DNA from 2 places in the Zhihengliuella halotolerans genome. Region 2 is predicted to be linked to the other one. Evidence: riboswitches for the same ligand, from Rfam matches in the RefSeq annotation. Region 2 holds a riboswitch; the other holds the start of a gene.
The links. A riboswitch is a leader RNA that binds a small molecule or an ion and turns the genes downstream of it on or off. The one in region 2 is predicted to bind S-adenosylmethionine.
Positions count from the first base shown of each region.

Region 1: it holds a riboswitch for S-adenosylmethionine, as region 2 does, so the genes downstream of both, EV380_RS15605 (acyl-CoA dehydrogenase family protein) here and EV380_RS07715 (bifunctional o-acetylhomoserine/o-acetylserine sulfhydrylase) in region 2, are expected to answer to the same signal.

Region 1 covers NZ_SHLA01000001.1:3,372,024-3,376,198, reverse strand. The annotation lists gene EV380_RS15610 (alpha-galactosidase) at 1-696, shown strand, start outside; gene EV380_RS15605 (acyl-CoA dehydrogenase family protein) at 730-2,052, opposite strand; SAM riboswitch class I at 2,058-2,157, opposite strand; gene EV380_RS15600 (hypothetical protein) at 2,259-2,876, opposite strand; gene EV380_RS15595 (hypothetical protein) at 2,935-3,564, opposite strand; gene EV380_RS15590 (ABC transporter permease) at 3,628-4,175, opposite strand, start outside.
Region 2 covers NZ_SHLA01000001.1:1,701,728-1,705,902, forward strand. The annotation lists gene metX (homoserine O-acetyltransferase MetX) at 1-130, opposite strand, end outside; gene EV380_RS07715 (bifunctional o-acetylhomoserine/o-acetylserine sulfhydrylase) at 246-1,595, opposite strand; SAM riboswitch class IV at 1,665-1,780, opposite strand; gene EV380_RS07720 (VOC family protein) at 1,925-2,572, shown strand; gene EV380_RS07725 (CPBP family intramembrane glutamic endopeptidase) at 2,661-3,506, opposite strand; gene EV380_RS07730 (phosphotransferase family protein) at 3,519-4,175, shown strand, end outside.

The DNA of each region.
Region 1 (4,175 bases), 1.7 Mb from region 2:
GAGATCGAGTCGTGCTCCTCCGGCGGTGCGCGCGTGGACCTCGGCATCCTCGAACGCACGGACCGCGTGTGGGCATCGGACTGCAACGACGCCCTGGAACGGCAGACCATCCAGCGCTGGACCCAGGCGGTCCTGCCGCCCGAACTCGTCGGGTCGCACGTGGGCCCCACCCGCTCGCACACCACGGGCAGGGTGCACGACATCTCGTTCCGGGCGATCACCGCACTGTTCGGCCACTTCGGGATGGAGTGGGACGTACGCCAGGCGAGCGCACCCGAACGCGAGACCCTCGCGCGCGCGATCGCGCTCTACAAGGAGCACCGCGCGCTGCTGCACTCAGGGATACGAGTGAACGCAGACCTGCCCGACGAGGCGCTGCGCCTGCACGGTGTCGTCTCCCGCGACGGCCGCGAGGCGCTCTTCGCAGCGGTGGCCGTGGCGTCGTCGTACGCGGAGATGCCGGGGCCCGTGCCACTGCCGGGTCTCGACCCGGATGCCTCTTACCGCGTCGAGGTGCTCCTGCCGTCGTCGGCGGATGCCGATCACTCCCACGCCTTCACTCAGATCCGGCCGCCGGCGTGGCTGCGCGACGGCGACGCCTTCACGGCGTCGGGCGCCTGGCTGGAGCAGGTGGGCCTTCAGCTGCCGGTGCTGAACCCGGAGCACGCGCTGCTGCTGCGCGCTGTCGCGCTCTGATCACGTCGACGCGCCGGGGTGCTCTCCGGCACGTCAGATCGGGTTGTTGACGGGATACACGTACGACGACGGCGCCTCGCCGGCCGAGTCGTGAGTCGCCGGCGGCGTCCCGTTGACCTCGTAGTCGCCGATGATGCGCGCCCGGTAGATCGCCGGGTTGTGCGTGGCGATCGTGCGCGCGTTGCGCCAGTGCCGGTCGTAGTTGGACGCCGTGGACGTGCTGGAAGCGCCGAGCCCGTCGAAGAGCTTCGAGGCGGCGGCGAGCACGACCGGCTGGACCGCGGACTGCGCGCGGTTCGCGACGAGCTCGCACGCCGTGTACGTCTCCTCGGGCGTGAGCGCGTCCTGGCCGAACAGGCCCTCGACCTCGCCGACGGCCGCCAGCACCACGGACTCCGCCGCGAACGCGCTCGCGGAGATCTCGCCGATGAGCTGGAGCACCTGCGGCTCGTCGCGCAGGGCCACTCCCGTGCCGGTGTTGAAGGCGCGGGTGCGCGCCTGGACCGCGGCCCGAGCGTCGGCGAGGATCGCCCGCGCGATGCCGGCCTGCACGGACAGGAGCACGAGCTGGAAGACGGACGATTCCGGGAAGTGCGGCTGCTCGGCGGGCCCGAACAGCGTGTCCACCGGGACCTCGTCGAACACAGTGGAGCCGGTGCCGGTGAGCTGCTGGCCGAACCCGTCCCAGTCGTCGTACATCGATACCGACGAGTGGTGCGTCGAGACGACGGCGAGGTGGCGGCCGGGCGCCGAGGGGTTCGCGGCCGCGACCACCGTCCAGTCGGCGAAGATCGTGCCCGTGCAGTAGTACTTCTGGCCCGTCACGGTCACGCCGTACGGGGTGACGTTCAGCTGGGTGTTCCACGTGCCCATGCGGTTCCCGCCGCGCTCGGCGTAGGCGTTGCCGACGAGCTGGCCGGCGGCGATCCGCTCGATCCACTTGGTGCGCACGGCGTCGTCCGGGTGCACGAGGATCTGCTCCACGAACGCGATGTGCGCGCGCAGTAGATGGGCGACCTGGGAGTCGGCCTCGGCGAGTTCGATGAGCAGCCGGAACGAGTCGATGAGGGACGCGCCGTAGCCGCCGTCCTCGACGGGCAGGCGCAGCGCGCCGAAGCGCTCGGCGTTGAGCCAGCCGACCTGTTCGATCGGCAGCCGGCGCAGCGCGTCGCGCTCAGCCGCGCCCTCGGCGATGCGCGCGAAGACGGGGCGGAAACGGTCGGCGAGGGTGTCGTAGTGGTCCCCGAGGGGCGTGCCGGGCGTGAGCTTGAGCAGCAGGCGCGGCTCATCGTCGTTCGCGGGCGGGCCGGCAGACGGCTGCGACGCATGACGATTCGGATCGGCGGGAACGCCCATTAAAGCCTCCATCGGTTCTGGCGTGAGCACCTTCCCGCCCCGGAAACCGGTTGGGGGTTGCTGCGGCGTCTTCGAGCCAGATCTCTCGGCCGCTCTGGATGGTTTGTTCCAAACTATTGGGCCATAGAACGACGTCATATGACAAGCCGAGACGAAGAACCACGCCGGATGACGTCATACGAGGAGACATGGCCGCCTCGCCGGGGCTACGCGCGAGCGTGCTCTCGATTCACGCGCCGCTGGAGCACGGCGAGCACCGCGAGCGCGACCGGTGGCGCCACTGCGGACACCCAGGACAGCGTCCCGAGCCCGAACGCAACCCCGCCGAGCATCATGAACGCCTCGAACACGATCGCCGGGATTGCCAGGGCGGCGAACGCGATTCCCGCCCCCAGCACGACGGACCGCTCCCGCAGCACGACCGCCCAGACCACGAGCTGGACGACGAGGACCAGAGAGATCTGGCCCGTCAGAACCGAGAGTCCGGCCCCGGCCAAGGCGACGGCGACGAGCGCGATCGCGGTCCTGCGCGATCGAGGGCTCCACCGAGTAAGCACCAAGGCGGCCACGGCCGCTGCCAACGGAGCCGCAACCGTGACATAGGACGGCCAGCGCGGCCAAGGCTCGAACGGCTCCGACGGCGGAATCGCCATCACCGCCACGTGCCAGAAGAGATTGGGCAGGTAAGCGAGGGCGAAGATCCACAGCAACCTCGCGGCGAACCGGCCCGCCTCCTGCGAGGGTTCCGGGGCCGGGTACGACGGCGGTGCCGCGGCACCCGCTTCAGCCTGCGCCCTGCGATTCACTATGTGTTCGGCTCCCATGGGCCGATTCTGCCTCCCGCGGTCCTGGATGACCAGCGTCCCGCGCGTAACGATCCGGTCAGTCCTGCGTGCGCTCGCCCGCGCGCCGCTGGAGCGCGGCGAGCACCGCGAGCACGAGTGCGGCCGCGACGCCGGCGCCCAGCAACAGCTGGATGTAGCCGATGCCGGCCTCGAACCCGCTGTCCACGTAGTCCGCGTAGCGAGGCCAGCGGATCCATCCGGAGAGCAGCCACGGCGTCGACCACGCGGCCAGCGCCACCATGCCGCCGGTCACGACGAGCGTGCGCTTGAGCTTCACTCCCCACAGCACCAGGGCGGCCGCGATGTAGAAAGCCACCGGCGAGACCGACCACCCGGCCAGGAGCATGCAGGCACCCGCGAGGAGGAACCCGATGAGGGCGACGCCTCGGTACGCGGGCACCCGCCGCGCGCAGAGGAAGACGGCTTCGGCGAGCACGAGTGGCAGGACGAAACTCCCGAGGGAAGCCGCCATCGACAGGTCCAGCCCGGGGCCGAGCGCTGCCCAGTTGAGTACGACGCCAGCGGCGGAACCTGCGGCGAAGATCCACAGCAACCTCGCGGCGAATCGGCCGGCGTCCGGTGCGGGTTCCGGTTCCGGGTACGACGGCGGTGCCGCGGCACCCGCTTCAGCCTGCACCCTGCGATTCACCACGTGTTCTGCTCCCATGGGTCGATTCTGCCTCCCGCGCTCCGGGATGGCCAACGCCCCGCTGTTGTCGAGCCGTGCCAGCTACCGGCTCTGGCTCGCCGAGTACTTCGAAAGCGACCACACCATGCCGATGCCCGTCACGACCAGCACCCAGATCAGGCTCTGGAGACCGTAGTCGCCGGTCCCCGTGCCCATGAGCAGCCCGCGCACGGTCTCGATGAAGGGGGTGAACGGCTGGTACTCGGCCACCACGCGCAACCATCCGGGCATGGTGTCCGTCGGAACGAACCCGCTGCTGAGGAACGGCAGGAAGGACAGCGGCATGGGCAGGTTGCTCGCGGTCTCGACGGTGTCGGAGATGATTCCGAGGGCCAGGCACAGCCACGTGATGGCGAACGCGATACCCGCGACGACGGCGAGCGCGCCCAGCACCCCGGTCACCCCGCCGGTCGGCCGGAACCCGAGGAGCACCGCCACCACGCCGACTGCGATGGTGGCCAGGAGCGCCTGCACCACACTGACGAGCGCGTGCGCGGTGAGGATCGCCGCGCGGGAGACGTCCATCGTGGCCAGCCGGGCGGCGATGCCCTGCCGCATGTCCATCGCGATGTAGATCGCCGTGCCGGCTC
Region 2 (4,175 bases):
TATCGACGCCGGGAAGCGTCCCGCCGGTCTCGAACGCGAACTCGCCCGTGCGCAGTACGCGCAGCACTCCGTCCGCGTCCAGCGGCCGCTCCCCTGCCCCGGCACGCTTGGGCACGCCGGCTGCCTGCATGATCGTGTCGACGTCGCTACTCACTTCACCACTCGTGTTTCTCGTTGTTCACCTGTGCGAGCCGATGGTTCCTGCCGCCCCCATCGGGCCTTCGGGACGTTGCGGTCCATGGCGGTCAGGACACCGCAGCCTGCCGGCCGATTGCCGCCTCGACAGCCTCGAACCCGGTCTCCAGGTCGGCGAGGATGTCGTCGATGTGTTCAATGCCCACGGCGAGCCGCACCAGTCCCGGGCTGACCCCGGCGGCCCGCTGCTCCTCTTCGCTCAACTGCGCGTGCGTCGTGGAGGCCGGGTGGATCACCAGTGAACGGACGTCGCCGATGTTGGCGACGTGCGAGTGCAGGGTGAGCCCGTCGACGAAAGCCTGGCCGGCCACGGCGCCACCGGCCAGTTCGAAGGCGACGACGGAGCCCGTCCCGCGCGGCCCGTACTTGCGTCCGCGCTCGAACCAGGGGCTGGAGGTCAGGCCCGCGTAGGCGACCCTCACGACGTCGTCGCGGCTCTCGAGCCATTCGGCGACGGTCTGCGCGTTGGCGACGTGGCGCTCGACGCGCAGGCTGAGCGTCTCCAGGCCCTGCGCGATGAGGAACGCGTTGAACGGGGAGACCGCGGAGCCGAGGTCTCGAAGCAGCTGGACGCGCGCCTTGAGGATGTACGCGAGGTTCGCCCCGAGGGCGCTTCCGACGCCGAGGTCGCGGGCGTACACCAGTCCGTTGTAGGACTCGTCCGGGGTGTTGAAGGTCGCGAAGCGCTCGGGGTGCTGCGCGTAGTCGAACGTGCCACCGTCGACAATGACGCCCGCGATGGCAGTGCCGTGCCCGCCGAGGTACTTGGTCGCCGAGTGGATGACGACGTCGGCGCCCCATTCGAGCGGGCGGATCAGGTACGGCGTGGCGAGCGTGTTGTCGACGAGGAGCGGAACGCCGGCCGCGTGAGCCACGGACGCGATGCCCTCAATGTCGAGCACGTCCTGGCGCGGGTTGGAGACGACCTCGCCGAAGAACGCCTTGGTGTTCTCCTGCACGGCCGCGCGCCACTGCTCGAGGTCGTCCGGATCGGCCACGAACGTGACCTCGATTCCGAGGCGCTTGAGCGTGTGCTTGAACAGGTTCTGCGTGCCCCCGTAGAGGCTCGGGCTGGCGACGATGTGGTCTCCCGCCTCGGCCACGTTGAGCAGCGCGAACGTCGTGGCCGCCTGCCCCGAGGAGAGCAGCAGCGCGCCGACGCCGCCCTCGAGATCCGCGATGCGCGCTTCCACCGCGTCCGTGGTCGGATTCCCGATGCGCGTGTAGATCGGCTCGAGCTCGGCGAGCGCGAACCTGGCCGCGGCACTCTCGGCGCTCGGGAAGACGAACGAGGTGGTCTGGTAGATCGGCAGCGCCCGCGCGCCCGTTGCCGGATCCGGAGTCTGGCCCGAGTGGATCTGGCGGGTTTCGAACGACCAAGATGCGTTGGATGTAGTCATGGAGACTGTCCCCTCTAGAACATGGGGTCGGCCCACCCGGCCCGTACTGGGGCTGGTCTTCGGGAGGCGTTCCCGCGCTTGCCCGACACCGGTTGGCGACGAGCCAGGTCTTCACCCGGGGCACCCCACCGCGAGTGGAGGGTTGCCGGCCAGCAAACCGGGGTTTCGCGCTGGCACTCATGACCTTGTCCATCCAGTGTCGGCGAAGCCGCGCCGCTCCGCAACTCTGCCCCGGCATTCCCGTTTCATGACGTCTCATGCGCGCGCCCAGACGCCAACTTAGGGCTGCCTAAGTCGAGACGGATCTCACAAAGTGCCATCATGAGCACATGATGAGGTTGGACCACGTTTCATACGCTTGCGGACAAGACGGACTGACGGCCACGGCCGATCGGATCGCCGAAACACTGGGCCTCGAATCCGTGAAGGGCGGAGTCCACCCACGGTTCGGCACCAGGAATGTCATTTTCCCGATGCAGCACAACCAGTACCTCGAGGTCGTCGAGGTGCTGGACCACCCGGCGAGCAACAAGGCGCCTTTCGGACAGGCCGTGCGCGCCCGCTCCGAGGTCGGCGGCGGTTGGATGGGCTGGGTCGTCGCCGTCGACGACCTGGCGCCGTTCGAACGACGGCTCGGGCGCGACCGCGTTCCCGGCAACCGGAAGTTCCCGGACGGACAGGAGCTGACCTGGCAGCAGATCGGCATCAAGGGCCTGATCGCCGACCCGCAGGTTCCCTACATGATCCAGTGGGACGAGAGCTCCGCGGACCTGCACCCGTCGAAGGCCCTCGACGCCCCGGCGGGACAGATCGCCCAGATCTCGATCGCCGGTTCCAAGGACCGCGTCGCCGAGTGGCTGGGCCAGCCGGAGAAGTCTCCGCTGGGTGACGTCACGGTCGACTGGCAGGCTCCCAACGGGACCCCCGGCATCATGTCGGTCTCCTTCATGACCCCGCACGGCCTCGTGACCCTGTAGTCACCCGCGCACAGTCCCCCGTGGCCCCCGGCACGATCACTCGTGCCGGGGGCTTCCGCGTCCGCGGCACGGCGGCACCCGCGGGATGTCAGGTGCCGATGCCGATCGCGCTGCCGAGCAGGGCGTACCCGACGAAACCCGCGGCGTCGAGCAGTGTGTGGGCGACGACGAGCGGCATGACCCGCGGCTGCCCGCGCTCGACGCCGCGCCGGTAGAACCAGCCGAACACGATGCCCATCGCCACGTTCCCGAGGAATGGCCCGATGCCCTGGTAGAGGTGATAGCTGCCCCGCAGCAGCGCCGAGGCCAGGATGATGCTCCACGGCCCCCACGCCCCGCGCCCCCAGCCGAGCCGGCGCAGATGGTGGAACAGGAAGCCGACGACGATGACCTCCTCGAGGACGCCGTGCCGGATCGCGGAGAGCAGCAGCACCGGGATCGTCCACCAGTGCTCGTCGAGGTTCGCCGGCACGATCGCCGTGGTCACCCCCAGCGCCCGGCCGGCCGAGTACACCCCGAGTGTGCCCACGCCCATGGCGAGGAACAGCGCGAAGCCCGTTCCGACGTCGAACCCGATGCTCGCGCCCGCCGAACGATTCGGCCGGCGCACGCCGAACCCGAGCAGCGCGAACGGGTTGCGCCCCGTGAGCGCGAACAGCAGATACAGGGCCAGGGCGACGGGCACGAGCGCGAAGGAGACGTCGAGCAGCTGGTACGTCAGGTCGAACCCGGGGCGCCGGCTGAGCGAGCCGTTCATGCTGGTGGTCTGCTCCCCCAGCGGGGCGCGCGTGAGCTTGTCGAGCAGGCTGACCACGGAGTAGACGGCGGACTTGCCGAGCGAGAGCCCGAGCACCAGCGCGATCTCCACCCACAGCCGCACCCGCTCGGCGCGGGCGGGGGCGTGTAGTGGTTCGAGGTTCGCGGTCCGGCTCATAGGATCGATGGTATGCGCGCGCCCTATGAGAACGAGATCGCCCTCGCCGAGCACCTGCACCCCGGGCCCGACTGGCGCGGCGGGCGCGTGGCCGAGGGCGGCCAGTTTCATCTCGTGCTGATCGCCGAGGGCGCCGCCGTGCTGCGCATGGCCCGCGACGCGGCACAGGCAGCGGAGATGGCCCGCCGCACCGCGCTCGTCGATGCGCTCGCTCCGCAGGTGCCGTTCGCCGTCCCGCGCTCGCTCAGCGGCGTCTGGCGCGCACCGGACGCCTGCGCTACCGAGTACGACGCCGGCGGGCTGCCGGGCTGGGAGGTGCCGGCCGCCGTCGTGCAGGAGTACATTCCCGGTGCAGCGCACGAACCGCACACCGGCGACCCGGCCGCCCTACGGTCGATCCTCGAGGCGCTGGCGGACGTCGACGTCGCGCCGATCCGGCACCTGCTGGCACCGCCGTTCGCCTACCGGGGGCCGTGGACGGAACCGAAGATCGCCGCGACGCTCGACGCGCTGCGCGAGCATGCGCCGGACGAGGCGACCGGGGCGGCGCCCGTCGTGGACGCGGCCCGGGTGCTCGCTGCCCTGCGGGAGTTCGCGGAGCTGCGCGATTCCCTCGTGCACGGGGACCTGGCCGGGCACAACGTTCACTGGGTCGGCGGGCAGATCGCC